2 regions of the Variovorax sp. GW460-12-1-14-LB1 genome follow, and region 1 is predicted to be linked to the other one. Evidence: riboswitches for the same ligand, from Rfam matches in the RefSeq annotation. Region 1 holds a riboswitch; the other holds the start of a gene.
The links. A riboswitch is a leader RNA that binds a small molecule or an ion and turns the genes downstream of it on or off. The one in region 1 is predicted to bind S-adenosylhomocysteine.

Region 1 (14,352 bases):
GCCCGGTCGAGGCACTGCGCGCGCAGGTGATGGCCGAGCGCCGGCTGGTGGTCGACTTCGCGCAAGACGCCACGCTGCCCGCGCAGGTCGACGGCGCCACCGTGCATTCGCGCGACGGCCAGACGCTGGTGCTCGACTTCGACCCCAAGCAGACCCCCGCGCCCGCGCTCATCGCCCGCATCGCCGGCGCGCACGCCGTGGAAGACATCCGCCTCGAAGGCCTCGCGATCGAAGCCGTGATCGCGCGCTTCTACGCCATGCACGGAGCGGCCGAGGCGTGAGGCCGGCCATGGGCCCGCGCGACCTCGCCCGGCCGTATGTCGCGGCGTTCGTCTCGCGCTTCCTGCAGATGCTGCAGTACCGCACCGCGGCGCTCGCAGGCTTTGCCACGCAGTGCTGGTGGGGCGGCATCAAGGTGATGGTGTTCGCCGCGTTCTACAGCGGCAGCGCCATCGCAGGCGCGGCCTCGTCGATGTCGCTGGCCCAGGCCATCACCTACACCTGGCTCGCGCAGGGCCTGTTGGTGCTCATGCCCTGGCTCGGCGATCCCGAAGTGGCACAGGCCGCGCGCACCGGCGCGGTCGCCTACGACCGGCTGCGCCCGGTGGACGCCTACGCGCTGTGGTTCGCGCGCACCGCCGGCTGGATCGCCGCGCGCCTGCTGCCGCGCGTGGCACTGATGGCGGCCTTCGCGGCGGTCGCATTGCCGCTGGTGGGGCTCGGCGACTGGGCCTGGCAACTGCCCGCGAACGCGCTGGCCGGCGCGGCGTTCCTGCTGTCGGTGGTGCTGGGCCTGTTGCTCTCGACTGCGATGGTGATGCTGCTCAACGTGGCGACCACGGCGGCGCTCAACGAGCGCGGCATCCAGGCCGTGGCGACGCCCGTGGTCATCGTGTTCTCGGGCAACCTGCTGCCGCTGGCGCTGCTGCCCGACGCCTGGCAGACCGCGCTGCTGGTGCAGCCGCTGGCGGGGCTGTTCGACATTCCGGCGCGGCTGTACTTCGGGCAGCTGAGCGGCTGGCATGCGCTGGCCGCGCTGGGGCTGCAGTGCTTCTGGATCGTCGCGCTGGTCGCGTTCGGGCGGATGGCGATGGGGCGCACGATGCGCAGTCTGCAGGTGCAAGGTGGCTAGGGTGACGGACGCGCGCAGGGAGCCACTCCCGCCCTCGGAGGCAGCGCTGTCGTATGGTGGCGGGTGCGACAACCCCGCCCCTGCCATGCGCCCCGTCATTCCCGTTGAAGCCGATGCGCCGACGCCTCTCGCCGTGCGGGCCGTGACCTGCGCGATTGACCAGATCGCCGTGGCCGATCTGCCGCGCAGCGCGAGTTCCCCGCTCTTCGAACGCCTTCGCCGCTCCGTGCGCGGGGTGACCCTTCGCACGCCGCCTTCGAACGAGGCCGCGCGCTGGCACACGCACACGATCGGCGGCGTCGCGCGGCGCTTTGCGCAGCCCCTCACGTTCACGCCGTACGCCTCCGTGAAGCCTTGTTCGGCACGTTGCGGCTTTTGCTCGGAAAACCTGCGCAAGACCGACGGCGGAACCTCGGCGTCCCGACTGCGTCCGGCGCCCGACTACTTCGACGGCCTGTCTCGCGCGCTGCGCGCCTTGCGCGGCGTGCCGTTGTCGTGGTCGCTCTCGGGCCTGGAAACGAGCGACGACGCCGACTGGATGCTCCGGCTGCTGCACACGCTGGCCGCGGGCGAAAGCGAGGGCCCGGTGGTCGAGGACCGTGTGCTCTATACCAACGGCGCAGGCTTTGCCGGACCGCAGGGCGAGGTGCTGCGGCGCGCGCTGCAACGCTTCGGAATGAGCTGGCTGGAGCTGTCCCGCCATCACCACGACGGCGCGGTCAACCAGGCCATCATGCGGTTCCGGCCCGAGGTGGCCATCGGCGACCCCGTCGTGTTCGAGCGCACCGCGCGCCAGCTCGCCGATGCGGTGGCGCTGCGGCTCGTGTGCATCCTCCAGCGCGGCGGCGTCGCGCAGCCGACCGACGTGGCCGCGTACCTCGCGTGGGCACGGCAATGCGGCGCCGGCACCGTCGTCTTCCGGGAGTTCTCGCGGCTCGACGACGGCTATCGCGACAACGCCACCGCGCGCTATCTGCGCACGCAGCGGGTCTCGATGGACGCGCTGCTGACGGCCTGCCTCGACGCTCCCGACATCTCGCGCGGGTGGACCCTCGAAAGCCTCACCGAGGGCTACTACTTCTGGAACCTGCGCCTGCGCACCGACAGCGGCCTGACGGTCGTCTTCGAAAGCGCCGACTACGGCGCCATGCGCGCGCGCCACGCGACCGGCGATGTCTACAAGCTCGTCTACTTTGCCGACGGACAGCTGTGCGCCGGCTGGGAGCCGGGGCACGACGTGCTGCTCGACACGCGCACCGCGAAGGCCTGTCCATGAGCAGTCACAGCTGGCTGATGCTCGACCATGAATCGCCGCGCTACCGGCTGCCGGACGACCTGCGCACGCGGGACCCGATGGGCGGGCGCGATTGCGGATGGCTCGAGCAGATGCTGCCCTTCGTGCGCCGGTTCTCGCAACCGGGCGACACGGTGTTCGATCCGTTCGCCGGCTTCGGCACGACGCTGCTCGCGGCGCGCCTCGAGCAGCGCCAGGCGCTGGGCTGCGAAGTCGATGCCAACCGCATCGACCTCGTTCGCGAGCGGCTGTCACGCCACGGCCTCGCACACGGCACGACGCTCCTGCACGCCTCGTGCGATGCGCTCGAAGACGCCGCGCTCCCGCCCTTCGACCTGTGCCTGACGAACGTGCCCTACTTCGGTTGCCGCTGGACCGGTGCGCAGGAAACCTCCCAGCTTTACGGCAGCCCGAGCTACGCGCAGCACCTCGACGGCCTGCGCAACGTCTTCCACCGCGTCCGTGCCGGATTGCGCGAGGGCGGTGCCTGCATCGCGATGGTGGAAAACCTCCGGATCGGCGATCGCGTGCTGCCGCTGGCCTTCGATCTCGCGCGCATCCTGGGTTCGCTCTTCACGATGGAGGAGGAGCGCGTGCTGGTCTATCCGCACGACGCGGCAGACAGCGACACCGATGCCCGCACCGACCGGCGTCACGAACACGCGCTGGTCTTTCGCAAGCAGCGCGAGCGCATCGACCTGTCGGCCACGGCCGCGCTGCTCGATGCCATGCGCGCCGCAGGACTCGCCTTCACGCTGTTCGGCAGTTTCGCGCGCTGGCAGCAGGACCCGCAAGGCACTGCGCCCGCAGACGCCGACATCCGCGTCGACGCCGACCCGCAGCGCCTGGACGCCCTGCTGCGATGGCTGCAAGGGCAGGGCTTCTCGGTGACGAGCTGGGGCGACCCGGTCACCGTGCCCCTTCACCTCGACAGCTACCGCGGCCGCTTCTACTTCCGAGCCGACCGCATCGATGCCCGCGGCGCATTGATCAGGCTCGACATCTGCTACGAGCAATGAGTGGCATGACGCAATCCGCACAGCGGTGGACCGACCCGCACCACGACCGCGCTCGGTGTGCGCAGGACACCGGATGCTTCCCACAGCGAAATCAAGGAAGAGGGCGAAGCCCGAGGGACATTCGCGGAGGGAAGTACCCGGTGGCCTGTGCACGCGCCCTGAACAGCGGCGGGGGCCATTGAAGATGGGCGCCCTCCCTCTTTTCTTCCGCCTCATGGCCGCCTCCATCAGCGGCCAGGCCAGGTACCCCGCGTCCGCGCTGCTGCTGACCCTCGGCCAGTTCCTGGGCACAGGCATCGAGGTGGTCGCCGTCTGGGCGCTGTTCCATCGCTTCGGCGAGGTGCAGGGCTGGGGCATCGGCGAGGTCGCGTTGTTCTATGGCCTCGTGAACTGCATGTTCGCCCTCGCCGACGCACTGGGCCGCGGCTTCGACGTGCTGGGCACCGAGTTCCTGCGCACCGGCACCTTCGACCGGCTGCTGCTGCGCCCGCGCCCGCTCGCGCTGCAGCTCATGGGCCACGACGTGCGCATCAGCCGCCTCGGCCGTCTGCTGCAGGGCCTGCTCGTGCTGGCCTTTGCGACCGTGCAGGCCGACATCGCATGGACCCCCAGCGCCGTGGCAATCGCAACGTTCGCCCTGGCCGGCGGCATCGCGCTGTTCCTCGGCATCCTCGTGCTGCAGGGCACGCTGTCGTTCTGGACCGTCGAAAGCCTGGAAATCGCCAACGTGCTCACCTATGGCGGCGTGCAGGCGGCGCAGTACCCGCTGGCGCTCTATGCGCAGTGGTTTCGCCGCGTGCTGACCTTCATCGTGCCGCTGGCCTGCGTGGCGTACTACCCGGTGCTGGCGATCCTGGGCAAGCCCGATCCGCTGGGCGCGCCGGCCTGGGTGGGGTGGGTGTCGCCGCTCGCGGGCTTCGTGTTCCTCGCGGCGGCGTTCGGTGCGTGGCGCATCGGGCTGCGCCACTACACCTCGTCGGGCAGCTGACGCGCCCGACGGTCATCCGATCGATCGATCAGCCCGCGCTCTGCAGCGCCAGCCCCGCGTGCTCGCGCAGCGGATGGAAGTGGATCTTCGGAAAACGCTCCTGCGCCAGCCGCACGTCGTACGGCGAGGTGCACAAAAAGGCCAGCGTGTCGGCCGCATCCTTGGCCATGCGCACCGGGTACGCGTGGACGAACTCGCGCAGCTCGGCCGGGGTGTCGGCCGTGATCCAGCGCGCGCCCGTGTACTGGCAGCCTTCGAGCCGCACGTCGGCGTCGTACTCGGCCTTCAGGCGGTGCTGCACCACTTCGAACTGCAGCTGGCCGACCGCGCCCAGCAGCATCGGGCCGCCGACCTCGGGGCGGAAGACCTGGATCGCGCCTTCCTCGCCCAACTGGGCCAGGCCCTGCTGCAGCTGCTTGGTGCGCAGCGGGTTCTTCAGGATGACGGTCATGAACAGCTCGGGCGCGAAGAAGGGCAGTCCGGTGAACTGCAGGTTCGCGCCGTCGGTGATGGTGTCGCCCAGCTGCACGCCGCCGTGCGTGGTGAAGCCCACGATGTCGCCGGCGTAGGCCTCTTCCACCGCCTCGCGGCGCTGGCTCATGAAGGTCACGACGCTGGTGGGACGCAACTCCTTCGCGGTGCGCTGCACCTTCAGCTTCATGCCCGGCGTGTACTTGCCCGAGGCCATGCGCACGAAGGCGATGCGGTCGCGGTGGTTGGCGTCCATGTTGGCCTGCACCTTGAAGACCACGCCCGCGAAGTCCTTGTCCTCGGGCTGGATCTCTTTCACCACCGGCTGGCGGTTGACCAGCGTGGTGCTGGTGCGCGACTGCGGCGAGGGGGCCAGGTCGACCAGCGCGTCGAGCACTTCCATCACGCCGAAGTTGTTCACGCCCGAGCCGAAGAACACCGGCGTCTGCTTGCCGGCCAGGAAGGCCTCGCGGTCCCAGGTGGGGGAGGCGCCGGTGGCCAGTTCCATGCTTTCCATGGCGTGCTCGAAGTCGGCGCCGAAGCGCTTGACGAGCGTGTCGCGCTCGCTCAGCGGGATGGTCTCGAAGTCGTGCGGCAGCCGCTCGCTGCCCGACTCGAACACCGTCATCGCCTGCGTGCGCAGGTTCATGATGCCGCGGAAGCTCTTGCCCTGGCCCACGGGCCAGGTCATGGGCACGCAGGGCATGCCGAGTTCGCGCTCCACCTCGTCCAGGATGTCCAGCGGCTCGCGCACTTCACGGTCCATCTTGTTGACGAAGGTGATGATGGGCGTGTCGCGCTGGCGGCAGACCTCGATCAGCCGGCGCGTCTGCGCTTCCACGCCGTTGGCCGCATCGATCACCATCAGCGCCGAGTCGACGGCGGTGAGCACGCGGTAGGTGTCTTCCGAGAAGTCCTTGTGGCCGGGCGTGTCGAGCAGGTTGATCACGTGCTCGCGGTACACCATCTGCATCACCGACGAGGCCACCGAGATGCCGCGCTGCTTCTCGATTTCCATCCAGTCGGAGGTGGCGTGGCGCGAGGCCTTGCGGGCCTTCACCGAGCCGGCGATCTGGATCGCGCCCGAGAACAGCAGCAGTTTTTCGGTCAGCGTGGTCTTGCCGGCGTCAGGGTGGGAAATGATCGCGAAGGTGCGACGGCGGCGGGTTTCGGCGAGAAAAGACAAGGTGGGCAATCTGCAGGGGAATCCCCCGATTTTAGGAGGCCGCCCCGCCAAGCCCCTGAACCCCTCGCCGATGGGCCTAAAACGCCTCCGTCACCCCGTACGCCCGCATCTGCGCCTCGACCTGCGCCGCGTCCTGGCTCAGCACCACGAGGTCGTGCGCCTTGCCCTCGCGGTCCTTCACGTGGCGCCTGAGCAGGGCCTCGGGCCGGAAGCCCAGGGCCTGGAAGACGGCGATGGCGCCGCGCTGGTCGACGGTCATCTGGGCGACGATCTTTTCCTGCCCGTGCGCGAAGGCCAGCGCGCAGCCCTCCTGCGCCAGCTGCTGGCCCAGGCCGCCGCCGCGCAGCGTGGGCGACACCAGCACGCGCAACTCGGCGACGTGGCCCGACCACGAGTGCGGGTCGCGGATGACGGCGGCGCAGCCCAGCACGGCGCCGTCGCGCACGGCGAGCACGCTGTCGATGTCGCCGCGCTCGATGGCGCGGACCCAGGCGGCCATCACCTTGGGCTCGGTGATGTCGCGCGGCAAAAAGAGCAGGTCGTGCGCCGGCAGCGCTTGCGCGAAGGCCAGCACGGCGGGCGCGTCGGCGCCGGTCATCAGGCGCAGGGCGATGTCGCCGTCCGCGTGGGAAACGGTGCGCGGGTAGGTGCGGGAAGAAGATGCGGTCATGAGCGTAGGGGGAAGGTTGTGTTCGTCAGGTGGAGCGCACGCCCAGCCATTCGTCGAGCTTGGGCCACAGCCGCCGCACGGCGTTGGTGCCGGCCGCCAGGCTCACGTGGCCGCCCTTGAGCACCACCTCTTCCTTGTCGGTGGAGCCGATGCCGGCGATCAGCGGCTGGCCCGCCTCGTAGGGCACGATGTGGTCGTGCTGCGCCAGCGCGTGCAGCACCGGCACGGTGATGTTCTTCAGCAGCACCGGGCGCCCGCCGAGCACCAGCTCGCCCTTGTGGAGCTTGTTGTCCCACATGAGCTCCTTCACGGTCTGGCGGAAGTACTCGCCGGCCAGCGGCAGCATCTCGGCGCCCCAGCGGTCGAACATGCGGTACGACTTGACGAACTCGTCGTTGGCCATGTTGTCCCACAGCTGCACCAGCCCGGCGCCGCGCCCGGCGGGGCGCAGCATGTCGAAGGAGGCGAACAGCATCTCGGGCGGCACGTTGCCCACGGTGTCGATCAGGCGGTCGACGTCGAAGTAACGCCGGTCGGACCACGCATGAAAGAGCTTCATGCGGCTGAAGTCGATCGGCGTGGTGAAGAGCGCCAGGTTCTTCATCGGCCCGCCGGGGTGCAGCGCCGCGTACAGCGTGGAGAGCACGCCGCCCATGCAGTAGCCGGCGATGGTCACGTCTTCCTCGCCCGAGTCTTCCTGCACGCGGCGGATCGAATCGGGGATGAAGTCGAGCACGTAGTCCTCGATGCGCAGGCGCTTCTCGTCGGGGCGCGGCGCGTTCCAGTCCATCACGTAGACGTCGTAGCCCTTGAGCAGCAGGTACTCGACCATGCTCTGGCCCGGCGCGAGGTCGAAGATGTAGGCGCGGTTGGTGGTGGCCATCACCATCAGCACCGGCACGCGGTAGATCTCGTCGACCATCGGGCGGTAGTGGTACAGGCTCAGCGTGCCGCGCCGGTGGATCTCGTCCTTGGGCGTGAGGCCGACGGCGGGCGCGGTCGACGTGAGGAAGTCCAGCCCCTTGATGTTGCGCTGGATGGTGCGCTCGATCTCGCCGCGGATGTCGGGCAGCTGGAAGGTGTCGGGCGGCGCGCTCATGGGCGGCGCTTTCCGGCGGGGCGTTTCTTGGGGGCGGCGGTCTTGGCGGCCGGTGCAGTCGCAGCCGTCGCTGCGGGCGGCTGCTTGGTGCGACGTGGCCGGGGCGGTGCGGTGGCCGCATCGGCGGTCCGCGCGGTGGGTCTGGCCCCGCCTTCCAGCGCGCGGCGGATGCCCGCCAGGTGGTCGTCGATGCGGTGCAGCTGCTCGCCCAGCGCCTGCAGGTCGGCGCGCGTGGGCAGGTTCAGCAGCGTGAGGTAGCGCGCCATCAGGTCGCCCACCGCCTTCTGCGCAGTGAGCGAGGCGTTCATGCCGCCATGCATGCCCTGTCGGAACGGGTCCGAGGCCATGGCTTCGTTGGCGAATTCGTTGGTGCTTTTTTCCCACTGGGCCGTGAGCTCGCGCCACAGGGCCATGGGATCGAGGGACGGAAACTGGCTCATGAAAAACACCTCCGTCTGGGTTCGTTGTCGTGTCTCTTTTTTCTTTTCAGTGATCGTCGCGCCGCGCCGCCCGTGCGGTGTGCGCGGCGATGGCCTCGATGATCTGCGGCCACATCGCGATCGGCAGCGCGTGGCCCATGCGCGGAATGCGCAGCAGCGTCGCGCCGGGAATGGCCTCGGCCACGTCGATGCCGCAGGCTACGGGCACCAGCGGATCGACGTCGCCGTGGATCACCAGCGTGGGCACCTGCACCGCGCGCAATGCCGGCTTGCGGTTGCCCGATGCGAACACGGCCGCCAGCTGCCGCGCCACGCCGCCCGGGTTGAGGCCGCGCAGGAAGGCCAGCTGCGCGCGCTCGGCGTCGCGCGCCTCGTCGAGCGGAAAGGCGTCGGGCCCGCGCAGCACGCGCCACAGCTTGGCGTGGTGCGGCAGGTAGGCCTCGAAGCTCGTCGGCGCGGGCGCGAACAGCACCGCCAGCGCCTCGGGCGTGGGCGGCGGCAGGGCCGGGTCGCCGGTGCTCGACATGATGCTGGTGAGCGAACGCATCCGCCCCGGGTGATGGATGGCCATCTCCTGCCCGATGGCGCCGCCCATCGACGCGCCTACGACGTGGGCGCGCGCGATGCCCAGCGCGTCGAGCAGGCCGGCGCAGTCGTCGGCCATGTCGCGCAGCGTGTAGGGCACCTGCAGCGGGCGCCCGGCCATGGCCTGCAGCATCAGCGCCTGGATGTCGGGCACGCCGGCGTGCGGCAGGTGGGTGGAGTGGCCGATGTCGCGGTTGTCGAAGCGGATCACATGGTGGCCGCCGGCCTGCGCCAGGGCGGCGCAGAACGCGTCGTCCCACGCGACCATCTGGGCGCCGAGGCCCATGACCAGCAACAGCGGCGGCGCCTCGGGGTCGCCGAAGCTGTCCCAGGCCAGTTCGATGCCGTTGGCGCGGGTGCGCCGTTCGGTGCGGGGCGCGACGGCGGTCATGCGGGCCTTTCTTTTCTTCCTGTTACTTGCGCTGCAGCAGCTTCGTGACCTCGTCCACGTTGGCCTGGATGCGCTGGCGCACCACGTCGAACGCATCGGCCTGCGACTTGGCGGCCAGGGTGGCCAGTTCCTTGATGTCGTCGACGGCGCGCTGGAACGACTGGCGGCCCAGCTCGTCGAGCTTGGCCAGGTTTTCCTTCGGGTCCTTGCCCGGCATCGCCTTGGCGGCGGTCTGCCATTCAGCGATGGCCGTCTTGATCATCTCGGTCTGTCGCTGCACCACGGTCTGCAGGCCCTGGTAGGACTTTTCATTGGCCTGCATCAGCGCCTGCAGGTCCTTGCGGCCGCTGTCGAGCAGCTTGCCGGCGCCGCCGGTCAGGTTCAGGTTCTGCAGGCGCTCGGCCATGCCCTTGAGGTTCTTCATCGGATCGAGCATGTCCGCGGCGGACGGCGCCGCCTGCTTCGCGCCGGCGCTGCTGGCGGTGGTTTTTTTCGCGGCGGCTTTCTTGGCAGTGGCCATGGTGCGGAATCTCCTGTGTCGGGTGATGAAAACAATCGAACGGGTGGATGCAGGCAGCGGCCGGGCGGCCGGGGCCCGCCGCCACGATACGCCGGGCCGGCGCGGCTCAGGGCGCTCCAAGCGCGGATTTGCCTGCGGAGTTTCCCGGGGTGGCCCGCGCCGCACGGCCCGGCCTGGCGGGCGCCCGCGCTTTCCGTGATGTGGGATGCCCCGGTCGATTGGCGGGCCGGGCGGCCGCGACTACAATCCGGCGCTCCGAGGAGCGTTGCAGCGCCGTCAGGCGTGAGGCTCGGACCACATCGCAACCACGCTCACCCGCTGTTCTCGCGGTGAGTCTTTCTTCCCCGTACGCAGTGGCATCTTTCAAACCAGTTTTGGAGTTCACATGAGCGCTGTACTCAAGCCCACCCCCGTCTCGACCGCCGACCAGGCGATTGCCGACCTGTCCCTTGCCGCCTGGGGCCGCAAGGAAATCAAGATCGCCGAAACCGAGATGCCCGGCCTGATGGCCATCCGTGAAGAGTTCTCGAAGGGCCAGGCCCTGAAGGGCGCGCGCATCACGGGCTCGCTGCACATGACCATCCAGACGGCCGTGCTGATCGAGACGCTGCAAGCCCTGGGCGCCGAAGTGCGCTGGGCCTCGTGCAACATCTTCTCGACGCAGGACCACGCCGCCGCCGCCATCGCCGCCGCCGGCACGCCGGTGTTCGCCATCAAGGGCGAGTCGCTGAAGGACTACTGGGACTACACCCACGCCATCTTCGACTTCGGTCCCAAGGGCTCGAAGGGCGAAGGCCCGAACATGATCCTGGACGACGGCGGCGACGCCACGCTGCTCATGCACCTGGGCCAGCGCGCCGAAAAAGACCTGGGCGTGCTCGCCAACCCGACCAGCGAAGAAGAACGCATTCTGTACGCCGCCATCAAGGCCAAGCTGGCCGTGGACGACACCTGGTACACCCGCAAGTCGGCCGAGATCATCGGCGTGACCGAAGAGACGACCACCGGCGTGCACCGCCTGAACGAGATGAGCGCCAAGGGCACGCTGCTGTTCCGCGCCATCAACGTGAACGACTCGGTCACCAAGAGCAAGTTCGACAACCTGTACGGCTGCCGCGAATCGCTGGTGGACGGCATCAAGCGCGCGACTGACGTGATGATCGCCGGCAAGGTCGCTTGCGTGGCCGGCTACGGCGACGTGGGCAAGGGCTCGGCCCAGGCGCTGCGCGCCCTGAGCGCCCAGGTGTGGGTCACCGAAATCGACCCCATCAACGCTCTGCAGGCCGCGATGGAAGGCTACAAGGTCGTGACCATGGAGTACGCCGCCGACAAGGCCGACATCTTCGTGACCACCACCGGCAACAAGGACGTCATCACGCACGACACCATGGTCAAGATGAAGGACCAGGCCATCGTCTGCAACATCGGCCACTTCGACAACGAGATCGACGTCGCGTCGATCGAGAAGTACGAGTGGGAAGAGATCAAGCCGCAGGTGGACCACATCACCTTCCCGGACGGCAAGAAGATCATCCTGCTGGCCAAGGGCCGCCTCGTGAACCTGGGCTGCGGCACGGGCCACCCGAGCTTCGTGATGTCGTCGTCGTTCGCCAACCAGACCATCGCCCAGATCGAGCTGTTCACCAAGCCCGACGCCTACCAGGCCGGCAAGGTCTACGTGCTGCCCAAGCACCTGGACGAGAAGGTCGCGCGCCTGCACCTGAAGAAGGTCGGCGCCATGCTCACCGAGCTGACCGACTCGCAAGCCGCCTACATCGGCGTGGACAAGAACGGCCCTTACAAGCCGGACACCTACCGCTATTGATCCGCGTGCGCGCCGATCAACTGTTGGTGGAGCGCGGCCTGGCCGCGTCGCGTTCGCAGGCGGTCCGGCTCATCGCCGGCGGCATGCGCTGGCGTGACGCGGGCACGGGCGACGCGTGGCGCAACGTCGCCAAGAACAAGGACGAAGTGCCCGAGTCGGCCGAGCTCGAGCTCGCCGACGCCGCCGAGGCACGCTACGTGTCGCGCGGCGGCCTCAAGCTCGAAGGTGCGCTGAAGACCAGCGGCGTGGACCCGACGGGCAAGCTGTGCCTGGACGTCGGCCAGTCGACCGGTGGCTTCACCGACTGCCTGCTGCAGCATGGCGCCGCCAAGGTGGTGGGCGTCGATGTGGGCCACGGGCAGCTGCATGCGCGCATGCGCGAGGACGAACGCGTGGTCGCCATCGAAGGCGTCAATGCGCGGGCGTTGTCGCCGGCCGACCTGCAGGTGGACGATGGCGAGGACGACGAGGTGGGCGAGGCGCTCGAAGTCGTCGAAGCCCCGGCCGAGCCGCGCTTCGACCTCATCGTCGGCGACCTGTCCTTCATCTCGCTCACGCTGGTGCTGCCGGCCGTGGTGCAGTTCCTGGCCGACGACGGCCAGTTGCTGATGCTGGTCAAGCCGCAGTTCGAGCTGCAGCCCGGCCAGGTCGGCAAGGGCGGCATCGTGCGTGACGAGGCGATGTACGCTGTGGTCGAGAAGCGCCTGCACGACGCCTGCGCGGCGCTCGAGCTGAAGGTGCTGCGCTGGTTCGACAGCCCGATCGCCGGGGGCGACGGCAACCGCGAGTTTTTCATTCACGCCGTTCGTGCTGCTGCCAAGGCGGGCGACGGTTCCTAAGGAGACGCAGGTGCGCCTTCCGCTGAGTTTCGAATTCTTCCCGACCAAGACGCCCGAAGGCGCGGTCAAGCTGCGCGCCGTGCGCCAGCAGCTGTATGCGCGCAAGCCGCAGTTCTGCTCCGTCACCTACGGCGCGGGCGGCTCCACGCACCAGGGCACCTTCGGTGCGGTGCAGGAGATCCTGGCCGAAGGCGTGGACGCCGCCAGCCACTTCTCGTGCATCGGCGCCACGCGCGCCACGGTGCGTGAGCAGCTGGCCGAGCTGAAGGCCATGGGCGTGAAGCGCCTGGTCGCGCTGCGCGGCGACCTGCCCAGCGGCTACGGCATCGGTGGCGAGTTCCAGTACGCGAGCGACCTCGTCGCCTTCATCCGCGAGGAGACCGGCCGCGACTTCCACATCGAGGTGGCCTGCTACCCCGAAGTGCATCCGCAGGCGCGCTCGCCCGAAGCCGACCTGCAGGCCTTCGCGACCAAGATGAAGGCCGGCGCCGACTCGGCCATCACGCAGTATTTCTTCAGCCCCGAGGCCTACTTCCGCTTCGTCGACGACGCGCGCAAGCTGGGGCTCGACACGCCGATCGTGCCGGGCATCATGCCCATCACGAGCTCGACGCAGCTCATGCGTTTCTCGGACGCCTGCGGCGCCGAGATTCCGCGCTGGATCCGCCTGCGCCTGCAGGGCTTCGGCGACGACACGGCCTCCATCAAGGCCTTCGGCCTGGACGTGGTGACCGACCTGTGCGCGCGCCTGCAAGCGGGCGGCGCACCCGCGATCCACTTCTACACGATGAACCAGTCGGCGGCCACGCTGGCGATTCTGGAGCGCCTGGATTGAGAGGGCTGCGCGCGGTCGCCGTCGCGGTCTCCTGCGTGCTCGCAGGGTGCACCATGCCGCCTGCCACGCAGGAGAAAGACGCGGACACCACCGCCGCGCCGGCGGCGTCCGGCAAGCGGCTGCAGCCGCTGGGACGCGGCCTGGCCGTGCCGCCCGGTGCCGCGCCGCGCTCGGCCGTGCCGTCGGTGCGCTACGACCTCGCGGTGTCGGGCACCGGCGAGTCGCTGGACGACGGCGTGCCCGGCGATGAGCCGCGCGAGATCTTCGAGCGTGGTGGCGCGTCGTGGTACGGCATCCAGTTCCACCAGCGCAAGACCGCCAACGGTGAGCGCTTCGACATGGGCGCCATGACGGCGGCCCACAAGACGCTGCCCTTCAACACGCGCGTGTGCGTGCGCAGCCTGGTCAACGGCAGCGAGGTGCTGGTGCGCGTCAACGACCGCGGGCCCTTCACGCCGGGCCGCATCATCGACCTGAGCCGCGCCGCGGCCGACCGCATCGGTCTCACGAGCATGGGCATCAAGCAGGTGGCGCTGTCGGTCATCGACCGCGAGGGCATGCGCTGCGGCGGCCAGGCCGTGGCGGCGGAAGATCTGCAGCCCGCGCTGTTGCCCGAGGCGCCGACCTCGCGCGTTCGTGCGCCGGCCCCTGCGCGCAAGCGGGTGATCGTGCCGCCGCGCAAGCGCCGCTGAGCGGCCGGCCTCAGCCGCCGCTCTCGAGCGAGTAGGCGGCGTTGCGGTCCTGGGCCAGGCGCTCGGCCAGCTGGGGCAGTGCCTCGGCCAGTTGCGCCTTCAGCGTGTAGGGCGGGTTGATCAGGAACATCCCGCTCGCCGGCAGGCCCGGACGCTGCGTTTCTCCCGAGGCGGCGTCCTTCGTGATCTTGCTCGACTTGACCGTCAGCGTGGCGTGCAGCCACGGCTTGCCGGCCTTGGTCGCCATCGTCTTCAGGCGGCGCGGCAGATCGTGCGCCTCGGGGCGCGGAATGATCGGGTACCAGACGGCGTAGGTGCCGGTGGCGAAGCGCTTGAGCGCCTCGGCCGCGAAGTCGAGCACGCGGC
Region 2 (14,352 bases), on a different contig from region 1:
GGCCACGGATTGGCATCGTCGATGACGAGCCATTGGCGCGCCAGCGGTGCGCCGTCTTCCTGCCACGCACCGCGCGCGAGCGCCTGTTCGAGCGGGAAGATGTGTTCGACGTGGCCGCCGAGCGCCTCGTAGTCGTCGCGCCGCATGCTGAACTCGATGGGCGCGACGATGGCCGGCGTGGGCACGGTGCCGAAGCTGTTGTCGGGCATGCGCATGACGTCGGCCATCACGGTGATGCCGCCGCCGGGCCACACATAGGCCGGCGCGCCGCCGCAGGTGACGTTGACCAGCGCACGCTTGATGGCCCGCGTGAGCAGCACCGGGTTCTCGGTGACGCCCGCGCGCAGGCTGCCGCCGGCGCCGCCGAGGAACAGCACGGTGCACAGCGAAGGCTCGCAGTTCTCGCCGATGCGGTCGACGATGCGGCGCACCTCGGGCGGCATGGGCTGCTCGATGGGCTTCAGCGCCTCGTCGAGCACGTACCACTGCGCGTGCTCGCCGGTGGTGGAGGTCATGAGCAGGCGCAGGCCGGGGCGGGCCACGCCCTCTTCCCAGCCTTCGATGATCGCCAGCGGGTCGGCGATGTCGGTGCCGCCCCAGCCGTTGCCGGGGTTCGCGACCTGGAAGTAGCGCCCCGGCGTCGACTTGCGCCCCAGCATCTGGATGCCCGAGGGCGTCATGTCGAGGCAGCGGCCGGCCTGGTGTTCGGTGAGCACGCCGGTGATGTGGTCGTCGACCACCACCACCTCGTCGGCCACGCCAGCGAACTGGCGCGCGAAGATGCCCACGGCGGCCGAGCCGCAGCCCACGCGCATGCGCTGTTCTTCCACCCCGTTGACGATGGGCGCCTTGCCGGCCTGGATGACGAGGCTGGCGCCGCCGTCGATGGTGCATTCGACCGCCTGCTTGTTGCCCAGCAGCTGCATGAGCTCGGCCGTCATGCGGCCTTCCTTCTTGCTGCCGCCCGTGAGGTGGTGCACGCCGCCCAGCGACAGCATCTGCGAACCGTACTCGGCCGTGGTGACATGGCCCACGACCTCGCCCTTGTAGCGCACGTTGGCCTGCTCGGCGCCCAGGAAGCGGTCGGTGTCGATCTTCACCTTGAAGCTGCAGTAGCTGAAGATGCCTTCGGTGACGACGGTGACCATGTCGACGCCCTGGGCTTTCGAAGCCACGATGAAGGGCGCAGGCTTGTAGTCGGGATACGTGGTGGACGAGCCCACGCCGGTGACGAAGACCTCGTCGGCGTGCAGCAGGTCGCCGTTCCAGTCGGGCGTGGCATCGGCCTCGGCCGCCTCGGCGCCGGGCCGGTCGAAGGGCACGAGCGCCGGCTGTTCGCTGGCGAGCGTGCGGCGCAGCAGCACCACCGGATCGACGCGCACCAGCACGCCCTGGCGGTTGGCGTAGCGGTCGCAGGCGCCGGTGCGGCCGTCGGAGATCTGGCACAGCACCGGGCAGGCGTTGCACTCGACCTTGGCGGTGCTCATCTTCTCGTTGCGCGGCGGCGCCTTGCCGAAGGCGGCGCCGCCGGCCTGCGCGACCAGGGGCATGTCGATGCCGGGCAATCCGTCTGTCTTGGTGTGTTCAGTCATCGGGGCGATCTCGTGGTGTGGTGCTGTCGGAGCGGGTCTTCAGGCCCCGGAGGTTTGCAACAAACGTGCCGTGCAGGTGCTTGTGCGGCGGCTTTCGTTTGTGTAGCATCCCCTACACTTTCATGTTGCGTTCACTACATCAAAGGTCAATGTAGCAAACAGGCCCGATGCTTGCAATGGTGTTTTCTCGCGGTGTTCATCGGGGTTTTTCCGACCAACGACAATGCAGGGTTGCTAGCCGGCCGATGGCGGACGCCCCAAAGGCGTGCATTTCGGCTCAGCCACCCTTTTCTGTCTTCAACCAACACTTGAGTTCTGTATGAGTGCATTCAGCGAAGAACGCGTCCTGAGCGTCCACCACTGGACCGACCGCCTGTTCACCTTCACCACCACGCGCGACCCGGCGCTTCGCTTCTCGAACGGTCATTTCACGATGATCGGCCTGAAGGTCAACAACAAGCCCCTGCTGCGCGCCTACAGCATCGTGAGCCCGAACTACGAGGAGCACCTGGAGTTCCTGAGCATCAAGGTGGAAGACGGCCCGCTCACCTCGAAGCTGCAGCACATCCAGGTGGGCGACACCGTGATCGTGGGCCGCAAGCCCACCGGCACGCTGCTCATCGACTACACGCTGCCGGCCAAGCGCCTGTACCTGTTCGGCACGGGCACCGGCCTGGCGCCGTTCATGAGCATCATCCGTGACCCCGACACGTACGAGAAGTTCGAGCAGGTCATCCTGGTGCACGGCGTGCGCCAGGTCGACGAGCTGGCGTACCACGACCTCGTGACCGACCACCTGCCCAAGCACGAGATCCTGGGCGAGATGATCGCCAAGCAGCTGCTGTACTACCCCACGGTCACGCGCGAGGAGTTCCGCAACCAGGGCCGCGTCACCGACCTGATCGAGAGCAACAAGCTCACCGACGACCTGGGCCTGCCCCCGCTGAACGTCGAGGAAGACCGCGTGATGCTGTGCGGCAGCCCCGGCCTGCTGGTCGACCTGAAGCACATCCTGGAAAAGCGCGGCTTCAAGGAAGGCAACACCTCGACGCCGGGCGACTTCGTGGTCGAACGCGCTTTCGCCGAGAAGTAAGCAATAGAAGAGGCGCTGCGCGCACGATGGCCGACTCCCGCTCCGTCAGCAAGCCCAAGCCCCAGCGCCGCACCGGCGTGCGCGAGGCCGCGGCCCAGGCCACGCGCGACAGCATCCTCAAGGCAGCGACCAAGGTGTTCGCCAAGTACGGCTACGACGGCGGCAGCGTGGAGAAGATCTCCAAGGCCGCCAAGTCGTACGACCGGATGATCTACTACTACTTCGGCAGCAAAGAGGGCCTGTTCATCGCGGTGCTCGAAGGCATCTACCAGCGCATGGACGACGCCGAGGCCGCCATTGCGCTCGACGCCTCGCGGCCCGTGGAAGCGCTCACCGAAGTCATCCGCTTCGTGCTCGGCTACTACCGCAAGAACCCCGAGTTCGTCACCCTGCTGAACACCGAGAACCTGCACAAGGGCCGGCACATCTCGAAGTCGCTGCGGGCGCGCGAGTACTCGTCGCGGGCGGTGGCCATCATTTCGGAAATCCTTGCCAGCGGCGCGGCCCAGGGCCTCTTCCGCACCGACCTCGTGGCGCGCGACATCTACCTGCTGATCGCGTCCACCGGCTATTTCTACACCTCGAACCGGCACACGCTCACGGCCTTCCTCGGCGAGCCGCTGGAGTCGCCGGAAGCCGTCGCGCACTGGGAAGATTTCGTCATCGAGACCCTGCTGCGCACCGTGCGCGCGGACGACATCCAGGAACAAGACAACCACTCCCCACCCCACGACGAGGACACCACGAAATGGCAGAAATCGCAGCCGGCGCAAAGTCGGGCAAGGTCGTCATAAAGAACATCGGGCTGCTGCTCTCGGGCGACATCGACAAGCCCATCCTCGACGCCGACACCCTGGTGGTGAACGACGGCCTGATCGTGGCGGTCGGCAAGGAGAAAGACTGCGACCTCGAAGGCGCCGTCACCGTCATCGACGCGAAGAAGACCTGCGTCGCACCCGGCCTCATCGACAGCCACGTGCACCCGGTGTTCGGCGACTGGACGCCGCGCCAGGGCCAGATCGGCTGGATCGACTCCACGATGCACGGCGGCGTGACCACCATGATCTCGGCCGGCGAGGTGCACCTGCCCGGCCGCCCGAAAGACATCGTCGGCCTGAAGGCGCTGGCCATCACCGCGCAGCGCGCCTTCGACAACTTCCGCCCCGGCGGCGTGAAGGTGCTGGCCGGCGCGCCGGTCATCGAAAAGGGCATGGTCGAGAGCGACTTCAAGGAACTCGCCGAAGCCGGCGTGGGCCTGCTGGGCGAAGTGGGCCTGGGCTCGGTGAAGGCCGGCTACGAGGCCAAGGAGATGGTGGCCTGGGCGCGCAAGTACGGCATCCAGAGCACGATCCACACGGGCGGCCCGTCGATCCCCGGCTCGGGCCTGATCGACAAGGACGTGGTGCTCGAGGCCGACGCCGACATCATCGGCCACATCAACGGCGGCCACACCTCGCTGCCTGAGGCGCACGTGTGCGAGCTGTGCGAGAAGAGCACGCGCGCCATCGAGATCGTGCACAACGGCAACGAGAAGGTCGCCATCGCGGCGGCCAAGGCCGCGCTCGAACTGAAGTGCCCGCACCGCGTGATCCTGGGCACCGACGGGCCCGCGGGCTCGGGCGTGCAGCCGCTGGGCATCCTGCGCATGGTGGCGATGCTGTCGTCGATCGCGAACATCCCGGCCGAGCTGGTGTTCTGCTTCGCGACCGGCAACACGGCGAAGATCCGCAAGCTCAACTGCGGCCTGATCGAGGTGGGCCGCGCGGCCGACTTCGTGTTCATGGACCGCGCCCAGCATTCGCCCGCGCCGGGCCTGCTCGAAAGCGTGCAGCTGGGCGACATCCCGGGCGTGGGCATGGTGATGATCGACGGCCTCGTGCGCTGTGGCCGCAGCCGCAACACGCCGCCGGCCACCGAGATCCCGGTGGTGGTGTCGGGCGGGCACTGAGCGCGCTTGAACGCGCCCGGCGGCGGCCTCAGCCGCCGCTGCGGTGCGAGCGGAAGACCAGGTAGCGCGCCGACAGAAAGTTCGCGCCCATGCCCGCGATGCTGCCCAGCGCCACGCCGAGCGCGGCGGCCCAGCGGCCTTCCACCCAGTGCAGCGTGAGCACGTAGGTGCCGTAGTTCAGCACGGCGCCCGCCAGCATGGTCGTGAGGTAGCCCAGGTATTCGCGCCAGACCGAACGCCCCGTGGCGGCGCCGGCCGCGCTTGCCGCGAAGGTGTAGCGGCGGTTGTAGAGCCAGGTGGTGGTGGCGGCGGCCAGGAACGACACGACGCGCGCGCCGTACCACCCCAAGAGCGGCGCCAGCAGGTAGAGCACCGTCACGTCCACCACGAAGCCGATCACGCCGGCCACGGCGAACGAGAGGAACTCGCGCCCGATCTTCATCGCGCCGCCGTCAGTGCGCGCGCAGGCTCTTGCGCAAGCTCTCGCGCACGCAGGGCTGCGCCAGGTAGCGCAGCCGCTTGGCCTCCTGCCGGCCGAGCGTGACGGTGTGCATCACCACGCCGCAGACGAAGGACAGCAGCGCCGCCAGCATCGCGCCAGTGGCGAGCACCGCCGTGGGCAGCCGCGGCACCAGGCCGGTGTGGGCGTAGGTCATGAACAGCGGCAGGGCCAGCGCAAGCGCAGCGATCGCGAGCACGGCCGCGACGATCGAGAAGAACTGCAGCGGCCGCTCGCTCACGAACAGCTTGCCGATGGTCTTCAGGATGCGCCAGCCGTCGCGGTAGGTCGAGAGCTTGCTGTGCGAGCCTTCGGGGCGCGTGCTGTAGGCGGTGGCTTCCTCGGCGTAGGGCATGCGCAGCTCGAGCGCGTGCACGGTCAGCTCGGTCTCGATCTCGAAGCCCTGCGACAGGGCCGGGAACGACTTGGCGTAGCGGCGCGAGAACACGCGGTAGCCCGAGAGCATGTCGGTGAGGCCGCCGCCGAAGAGCTGCGCCACGGTGCCCGTGAGCAGCCAGTTGCCGAAGCGGTGGCCGGCGCGGTAGGTGAGCGCGTCCTGGCCGTCGTCCACGCGGCTGCCGACCACCATGTCGAGATTGCCCTCGACCAGCCGCGCGATGAGGCGCGGCGCGGCGGTGGTGTCGTAGGTGGCGTCGCCGTCGACCATCACGTAGATGTCGGCCTCGACGTCGGCGAACATGCGCCGCACCACGTTACCCTTGCCGCGCGCGGCCACGTGCGTGACGATCGCGCCGGCCGCGCGGGCCACGGCGGCCGTGTCGTCGGTGGAGTTGTTGTCGAAGACGTGGATCTCGGCGCCCGGCAGGGCCGCGCGGAAGCCCTCGATCACCTGGGTGATGGCCAGGGCCTCGTTGAAGCAGGGAATGACGGCGGCAATGCGCGGCATGGCGGACACGGGGGCGGGTCGGTGGTCGGTCGTCATGGAGCGGTCGTCGGAAGGAGTCGGTAGGCGCGGCTGCCGTCTTGGTCGTGCAGCAGGCCATAGTACTGGTCGAAGCCGGGCCGCACGCTGAGCACTTTCACCATCTCGGGCGACATGACGACGGTGGTGAAGCCCTCGGCCGCCAGCTTGCGCGCCGTGTCGCCGGGCGACATCAGCAGGTAGTCGCGGTAGCGCCAGCGCCCCAGCGTGTCGCCCCAGATCGGGTTGGGGCCGTAGTAGATCGCCTCGTTCAGCGCGATCTGGTAGACGCGGCCGGTCACGTTGCGGCGCACATAGTCCATCACGCCGTAGCCCGGCACGTGCTTGCGCAGGAAGGCCTCGCGCGCCTCGGGCGTGAGCGAGATCATCGACACCTTGGTGGCCGTCTGGCCCACCGACACGGCGGCCAGCACGGCCAGCAGCAGCACCACGACCCAGTCGCCGACGCCGGCGCCGCTCCGCGGGCCGTCGGGAGCGACCGCAGCGGGCGCTGCGCGCAGGCGGCGCACGCCCGCCGCGATCCAGCCGAACAGCACCTGCCAGCCCACGGCCGCCGTCATCGCGAGCAGCGGGAACGAGGCCATGAGGTAGCGCGGGTAGCGCGAGGTCACGACCCACACGGCCACCGAGTACAGGCAGAACCAGCCCGCCGCGCGCACGGCGGCGGAGCGCTTCCACCACACGCTGAAGGGCGCGAGGAACACCGACCAGATCAGCGCGTTGGGCATCTCGGCGTGGTCGCGCACGTCGGCCACCTGCTGCACGTAGTCGGCCGGCACCCATTCGGTGAAGCCGAACACGCGCGCGCCGATCGGGTTGAAGGGGTCGCCCGTCATGATCGCGTTGCGCGCGTACCAGTAGATGCACGGGATCAGGAAGCACAGCAGCGCCGGCGCCCAGGCCCGCCACACGCGGCGCTCGTGGCGCACCACGAACAGCGCCACCAGCGGCAGGAAGATCAGCGCCTGGTACTTGGAGCCCGCCGCCACGCCGAGGCAGAACGCCGCCAGGCAGAGCCAGCGCGTGCCGTCGCGCAGCGGTTCGGATTCGCGCCACCACCACAGCGCCACGAAGGCCGACAGCACGAACAGCGCCACGCCCATGTCGATCAGCGCGTTGGCGTAGTCGCCCATGCCCAGCCAGATGGCCGCGCCGATGCAGGCGGTGAGCCGGTTGGCGTGCAGGATGCCCAGGCGGAAGATCATCAGCACCGACAGCGCGCCCGCCAGGGCGTTGAGGAAGTGCGGCAGCACGTCGTCGCCCACCTGCAGCGCGGCGGCGTACAGCAGGTTGTAGTTGTACGGGAACCAGGGGTAGCGCAGCCAGTCGTGGATGCCCAGCGTGCCCTGCTGCGCCACGAGGCGCGCATACGGCAGGTGGTACATCAGCTCGTCGAAGGCGGCCGGCGGCGCGAGCGGCGCCACCAGCGCGGGCAGCGCGACCAGCGCCAGTGCGATGGCGGCGATGCGTTCGAAGCGGGTCCACGGCGGCGTGGCGGGTGCGGCCGCACGCAACGCGCGCACCTCGGCGCGCCAGCCGCGCCACTGCCACGCGGCGGCCACGACGCCCGCGCCGATCAACCCCAGCGTGGCCTCGCGGCGGAAGAGCCCGAAGATGGCCAGCGCCTGGAAGGCACAGATGTAAAGGCCGACACCGAGTGCTGCCGACATGGCCGCCTCGAGCCAGGCGTCGCGGCGCGACGGTGGGCGCAGGCGCGCGAGCACCGCGCGGCCGGCACCCCAGCAGGCAATCACGAAGATCGCGAACTGGGCGTAGTGCGCGGCGGCAAAGATCAGCTTCTGAATATCAACTCCCGTGGCCGGTCACTCCGGTCGCGCCGACCGGCCGGCAGGTTCAAAGGTTCGGCGCCAGCAGGCGCTCGAGCTCCGCTTCGCTCGTGTGGCGCCGCGCGGCCTGGTCCTGCAACTGGTCGTGCCCGATCTTGCCGACGTTGAAGTACGTCGCATCGGGGTGCCCGAGGTAGAAGCCGCTCACGCTGGCGGCGGGCATCATAGCGAGGCTCTCCGTCAGGGTCATGCCAATGTCCGCGCAGTTCAGAAGGTCGAACATCGGGCCCTTCACGCTGTGGTCGGGGCAGGCCGGGTAGCCGGGCGCGGGGCGGATGCCGCGGTACTTCTCGGCAATCATGTCGTCGTTGCTCAGGCCCTCGTGGGGCGCGTAGCCCCACAGGTCGGTGCGCACGCGGTGGTGCATCGCCTCGGCAAAGGCCTCGGCCAGCCGGTCGGCCAGGGCCTTGAGCATGATGGCCGAGTAGTCGTCGAGGTCGTCGATGAAGAACTTCTCTTTCTTCTCGACGCCCAGGCCGGCCGTGACGGCGAACACGCCGACGTAGTCCTTCACGCCGCTGTCCTTGGGGGCGACGAAGTCGGCCAGGCAGCGGCTGGGGCGCATCACGCCGTCGATCATCTGCTTCTCGGTCTGCTGGCGCATGCCGTACCAGGTGAGCGCGACTTCGCTGCGCGTCTCGTCGGTATAGAGCTCGATGTCGTCGTCGTTCACGGTGTTGGCGGGCCAGAAGCCGACCACGCCGCTGGCGCTGAGCCAGCGCCCTTCGATGAGGCGCTTGAGCATGCGCTGGCCGTCGGCGTACACGCGCACGGCCTCGGTGCCGACGATCTCGTCCTTCAGGATGGCGGGGAACGGGCCGGCCAGGTCCCAGGTCTGGAAGAACGGGCCCCAGTCGATGTACTTGGCCAGCTCGGTGAGGTCGAAGTTCTTGAACACACGACGACCGATGAACTTGGGCACGGTGGGCACGAAGTTGGCGAAATCGACCGGCGTCTTGTTGGCGCGCGCCTTGGCCAGGGGCCACATCGGCACCTGCTTCTTGTTGGCGTGCTGCGTGCGCACCTTCTCGTAGTCGGCGTTGATCTCGTCGATGTACGCGGTGGCCTGGTCCGAGAGCAGCGACTGCGCCACGCTCACGCTGCGCGAGGCGTCGGGTACGTAGACCACGGGGCCTTCGTAGTGCGGCGCGATCTTCACGGCCGTGTGCACGCGGCTGGTGGTGGCGCCGCCGATGAGCAGCGGGATCTTCTTGATGCGGAAGTGGTCGTCGCGCTGCATCTCGCCGGCCACGTACTGCATTTCTTCGAGGCTGGGCGTGATGAGGCCCGACAGGCCCACGATGTCCGCGCCCTCGACCTTGGCCTTGGCCAGGATTTCGTGGCACGGGACCATCACGCCCATGTTCACCACTTCGAAGTTGTTGCACTGGAGCACGACGGTGACGATGTTCTTGCCGATGTCGTGCACGTCGCCCTTCACCGTGGCGATGATGATCTTGCCCTTGGTGCGCACGTCGCGGCCGGCGGCCTCGTCGCGCAGCTTTTCGGCTTCGATGTAGGGCAGCAGGTGGGCCACGGCCGACTTCATGACGCGTGCCGACTTGACCACCTGCGGCAGGAACATCTTGCCGGCGCCGAACAGGTCGCCCACGATGTTCATGCCGTCCATGAGCGGGCCTTCGATCACGTGCAGCGGGCGGCCGCCCTTGGCCAGGATTTGCTGGTAGGCCTCTTCGGTGTCTTCGACGATGAAGTCGGTGATGCCGTGCACCATGGCGTGCGACAGGCGCTGGTTGACGTGCACCGGGTGCTCCGGCGTGCCGCGCCATTCGAGGCGCTTGCTTTCGTCCTTGGCACCGCTCTTGGCGGTTTCGGCGACTTCGACCAGGCGCTCGCCGGCGTCGGGGCGGCGGTTGAGCACCACGTCTTCCACGCGCTCGCGCAGCGTGGGCTCCAGGTCGTCGTACACGCCGACCATGCCGGCATTGACGATGCCCATGTCCATGCCCGCCTGGATCGCGTGGTACAGGAACACGGTGTGGATGGCCTCGCGCATCGGGTCGTTGCCGCGGAAGCTGAAGCTCACGTTGCTCACGCCGCCCGACACCTTGGCGCCCGGCAGGTTCTGCTTGATCCAGCGCACGGCATTGATGAAGTCGACCGCGTAGTTGTCGTGCTCCTCGATGCCGGTGGCGATGGCGAAGATGTTCGGGTCGAAGATGATGTCTTCGGGCGGAAAGCCCACCTCGTCGACCAGCACACGGTAGGCGCGCTCGCAGATCTCGATCTTGCGTGCGTAGGTGTCGGCCTGGCCTTTTTCATCGAAGGCCATGACCACGGCGGCGGCGCCGTAGCGCTTGACCAGCTTGGCCTCGTGCTTGAACTTGTCCACGCCCTCCTTCATGGAGATCGAGTTGACGATGCCCTTGCCCTGGATGCAGCGCAGGCCGGCCTCGATGACCTCCCACTTGGAGCTGTCGACCATCACCGGCACGCGCGCGATGTCGGGCTCGCTGGCAATGAGGTTCAGGAAACGCACCATGGCGGCCTTGCTGTCGAGCATGGCCTCGTCCATGTTGATGTCGATCACCTGCGCGCCGTTCTCCACCTGCTGGCGCGCGACGGCCAGGGCGTCCTCGAACTGGCCGTTGAGGATCATGCGCGCGAAGGCCTTGGAGCCGGTGACGTTGGTGCGCTCGCCGATGTTGACGAACAGCGAGCCTTCGCCGATGGCGACCGGCTCGAGGCCGGACAGCTTCATGGGAGGGGGAGCGACGGGAGCGGAAACGGATGCGGGAATCTGGGACATGGCCTCACCTGCGGAAGAGTCGGACAGGCGAGCGTCGTTGTCGCCCCAAGCCTGACGATTCGCCTCTGTGGCGAACCGCTGCAACGCTCCTTGGGAAGTCGCGCATTTTAGGTCGATTCGATTGCGCCCTGGGAAAACCCCAGTTTTCATTCCTGCACGTGTCAACAGAATGCGCCCACCGTTTCTGAACGAACGTTCGTGTTTTTAACCAAACGTAAGGGAGTTCGCCGATGGCCAGGAAGTGGAATGTCCGGTTGCAGCATGCAGCCACCCCGATGCGCGCCGTGGCCTTGAGCTGCGGCCTCCTGGCCGCCGCGGCCCTCGCGGTTCATGCGCCGCCGGCGCGTGCCACCGCCGGCGACAGTGCCACCCGCGTCGAGGCCCGCGTCACCTCCGACACAGCGAAGACGAAGTACCCGATCGTGCTGGTCCACGGCCTGCTGGGCTTCGACAACCTGCTGGGCGTCGACTACTTCTACGACATCCCCGGCAGGCTGGCCGCGGCGGGCGCCAAGGTGTACGTGGCGCAGGTGTCGGGCACCAACACCTCCGAGATCCGCGGCGAGCAGCTGCTGCAGGAGCTCAAGACCATCCGCGCGCTGGAGCAGAACCCCACGCTCAAGTTCAACCTCATCGGCCATTCGCAGGGCTCGCCCACGGTGCGCTACGTGGCGGCGGTGGCGCCCGACATGGTGGCCTCGGTCACCTCGGTGGGCGGCGCCAACGGCGGCTCGAAGGTGGCCGACCTGCTGGCCAAGCTGCCCGAAGGCGGCATCGGCCAGACCCTGGTGGTGAAGGCCGTCGGCCTGCTGACGGGGCTGATCGGCTTTCTCTCGGGCAAGGACCCGAGCCAGCTGCCCGAGGTGCCGCTGAACGCGCTGGCCTCGCTGACCACGGCGGGCGGCGCGGCCTTCGACGCCAAGTTCCCGCAGGGGCGCCCCGCGCCGGGCTCGTCGTGCGACGTGAAGAGCGGTGCGGCCGTGGCCAACGGCGTGCGCTACTACTCGTGGTCGGGCGTGTCGACCAGCTTCAACCTGTTCGACCCGAGCGACACGGCGCTGTCGACGCTGGGCAGCCTGTTCTTCTTCGGCGAGGCCAACGACGGCCTGCTCGCGGTCTGCACCACGCGCCTGGGCACCCACCTGGGCGACTACCGCCAGAACCACCTGGACGAGGTGAACCAGGCCTTCGGCAACACCTACGGCAGCCAGTTCCCGTACTACGAGAAGAAGCCGCCGGAGCTGTTCAGGGAACAGGCCGCGCGACTCAAGAGCGCGGGGCTCTGAGGACGCTGCGCATGCGCGGTGTGGCCTTGACCATCGGCGCCGTCGCGCTGGTGGCCGCGGGGACCGGCTGGCTGGCGCTCGGCCCCGGGGCGGTCGATGCGCCGCAGGCCGCCGCGCCCCGTGCCACGGCGGCGGTCGCGGTGCCCGGCGTGCCCCCGCCGGTGCCGCAAGCTGCCGCGGCCCCCGACGCCCTGCTCACCAGCGACCTCATCACCCTCTTCGACCAGGTGCTCGCCGAAGCGCAGGCCGACAGCAAGGCCACGCTGATGGCCCGCGCGCCCGCCCTGCTCGCCCAGCGCCTGCGCGAGGACTGGCGCGTGCGCGCGCTGGGCCTGCTCGAGCGCTACGTCGACATGCAGGAAGCCCTGCGCACCTTGCAGCCGCCCGCGCCCGGCGACCCGGCCTTTTTGCGGCGCAGCCTGGAGGCACGCGAAGCGGTGCGCCGTCAGTTCTTCGCGCCCGAGGAAATCGAAGGCCTGTTCGGCGACCAGATCCGGCAGGACCGGTTCATGGCCGAGAAGATGGAGTTGCTGTCCAACCCCGACCTCACGCCCGAGCAACGGGCCGCGGCGCTGGCGCAAAGCGAGCAGGCCTGGCTGTCGCCGGCGCAGCGCGAGGTGCGCAAGGAGGCGGTGGCCCATCTGGACGTGATGCGCCAGACCGAGGCGCTGCAGGCGCGCGGCGCCAGCCCCCAGGAGCGCTTTGCCGCGCGCAGCGAGGCCTACGGCTACGAGGTGGCGCGCGGCCTGGCCACGCTCGACCAGGAAACCCAGGAATGGAACGCCCGGCTCGACCGCTACGCCAGCGCGCCCGAGGCCGAGCGGACCCAGCTGCGCGAGACGCTCTTCACCGAGAACGAGCGCCTGCGCCTGAGCGGTGCCCTGGCGATGCGCTCGGCCGCCGCGTCCAAGCCGGCGAAGTGAATCGGCCAAGTAAGCGCAGGCTTACGCGGGCTGCGCTTCGCCCATGGCCGAGGCCGGCAGGCCGAACACGCGGTCGAAGGCCCAGTTGAAAACGAAGGTGTAGACCAGGAAGAACACCACCAGGCCCAGGTCCATCACCAGCGCCTGCCAGAGCGACACGCCCAGGCCCCAGGCCAGCATCGGCACCAGGAAGGCGATCAGGCCGCCCTCGAAGCCGATGGCGTGGGCGATGCGGCGCTTCAGGCTGCGCCCGCGCACCGCCTGGCGCGACTCCCAGCGCTCGAACAGGGCGTTGAAGGTCAGGTTCCAGATCACCGCGATCACCGAGGCGCCCACGGCCAGCAGGCCCGAGTGGCCGAGCCCCGCGTCCGACATCAGGGCCAGGCCGGCGCTGGCCGCCACGATGGCGATGCCCTCGTAGAGGGAGATGTAAACGATCCGACGCTGAAGGCCCTGCATGACTGTTTCTCTGTGTGTTTGACTGCGATGGAGGGACTTTATTTGCTTTTTGTTGATATAAAAAGTTAACTTATTTCAGTTTTATTGATAGATCGGGCGCCATGGCTTTCTCCAGCGACAACGTCGAGGTCTTCCTGGCCGTGATCGACCACGGCTCGTTCTCGGCCGCCGCGCGGGCGCTGCGCAAAGTGCCGTCGGCCGTCAGCATGGCCATCGCCAATCTCGAGGCCGAGCTGGCGCTGCCGCTGTTCGACCGCAGCGGCCGCGAGCCCCAGCCCACGTCCGCCGCGCGCTCGCTCGAACCGCAGGCGCGGCTGCTCGCGGCCCAGCTGCGGCAGTTGCAGGTGCAGGCGCTGGCGCTCACGCAGGGGCTGGAAGACCGGCTCACGCTGGCCATCGCGCCCGAGCTGCTGGCCGCGCCCTGGAGCGGACCGCTGGCCGCGCTGGCCGACGACTACCCGCTGCTGCAGGTCGAGGTGCTGGCCGCGCCGCAGGCCGATGCGCTGGCGCTGCTGCACAGCGGCCGGGCGCAGCTGGCGCTGGTGTTCGAGCGCCCCAGCCTCGACGGCCGCGAGGGCTTCCAGGAGGTGGGCAGCGACACCATGGTGGCCGTGATGGCGCCCGAGCACCCCGTGCTGCGCGCCGCGGCCGGCGGGCGCCTGCGCGAGGAGCACCTGACGAACACGCGCCAGATCGTGGTCGCGGGGCGCGACCTGGCCACCAGCGACCCGCGCTTCGTGTTCGCGCGGCATGTCTGGCGCACCGACAACGCGCTGGCCGCGCTGAGCCTGATCACCGCCGGGCTGGGCTGGGGCTGGCTGCCGCGCAACTTCGCGCGCCCGCACGTGGCGGCGGGCGCGCTGGTCGAGATCCCGTTCGAGAACCTCAGCAACGGGCTGGACCTGTGGGTGGACGTGGTGTGGTCGCGCGAACGGCCGCTGGGCCTGGGCGCGCAGCGCTTCGTGGCACTGATCGCGCGCGACCGGCAGGCG

Region 2: another riboswitch for S-adenosylhomocysteine. It lies ahead of metH (methionine synthase); the one in region 1 lies ahead of ahcY (adenosylhomocysteinase).

The regions. Positions count from the first base shown of each region.
Region 1 is NZ_JBWKYF010000001.1:36,164-50,515, reverse strand. It holds gene AC07Y4_RS00255 (ABC transporter ATP-binding protein) at 1-281, shown strand, start outside; gene AC07Y4_RS00250 (ABC transporter permease) at 290-1,132, shown strand; gene AC07Y4_RS00245 (hypothetical protein) at 1,218-2,408, shown strand; gene AC07Y4_RS00240 (DNA methyltransferase) at 2,405-3,445, shown strand; gene AC07Y4_RS00235 (ABC transporter permease) at 3,630-4,433, shown strand; gene AC07Y4_RS00230 (peptide chain release factor 3) at 4,462-6,090, opposite strand; gene AC07Y4_RS00225 (GNAT family N-acetyltransferase) at 6,167-6,760, opposite strand; gene AC07Y4_RS00220 (alpha/beta fold hydrolase) at 6,786-7,859, opposite strand; gene AC07Y4_RS00215 (hypothetical protein) at 7,856-8,299, opposite strand; gene AC07Y4_RS00210 (alpha/beta fold hydrolase) at 8,346-9,275, opposite strand; gene phaP (TIGR01841 family phasin) at 9,298-9,795, opposite strand; S-adenosyl-L-homocysteine riboswitch at 10,047-10,115, shown strand; gene ahcY (adenosylhomocysteinase) at 10,181-11,620, shown strand; gene AC07Y4_RS00195 (TlyA family RNA methyltransferase) at 11,626-12,459, shown strand; gene metF (methylenetetrahydrofolate reductase [NAD(P)H]) at 12,470-13,294, shown strand; gene AC07Y4_RS00185 (septal ring lytic transglycosylase RlpA family protein) at 13,348-13,986, shown strand; gene AC07Y4_RS00180 (23S rRNA (adenine(2030)-N(6))-methyltransferase RlmJ) at 13,997-14,352, opposite strand, start outside.
Region 2 is NZ_JBWKYF010000019.1:98-14,449, reverse strand. It holds gene AC07Y4_RS12295 (6-hydroxynicotinate reductase) at 1-1,592, opposite strand, end outside; gene AC07Y4_RS12290 (ferredoxin--NADP reductase) at 1,912-2,685, shown strand; gene AC07Y4_RS12285 (TetR/AcrR family transcriptional regulator) at 2,712-3,479, shown strand; gene AC07Y4_RS12280 (amidohydrolase family protein) at 3,434-4,633, shown strand; gene AC07Y4_RS12275 (GtrA family protein) at 4,662-5,075, opposite strand; gene AC07Y4_RS12270 (glycosyltransferase family 2 protein) at 5,086-6,075, opposite strand; gene AC07Y4_RS12265 (ArnT family glycosyltransferase) at 6,072-7,829, opposite strand; gene metH (methionine synthase) at 7,930-10,692, opposite strand; S-adenosyl-L-homocysteine riboswitch at 10,715-10,790, opposite strand; gene AC07Y4_RS12255 (esterase/lipase family protein) at 10,923-11,978, shown strand; gene AC07Y4_RS12250 (lipase secretion chaperone) at 11,990-12,901, shown strand; gene AC07Y4_RS12245 (PACE efflux transporter) at 12,923-13,360, opposite strand; gene AC07Y4_RS12240 (LysR family transcriptional regulator) at 13,462-14,352, shown strand, end outside.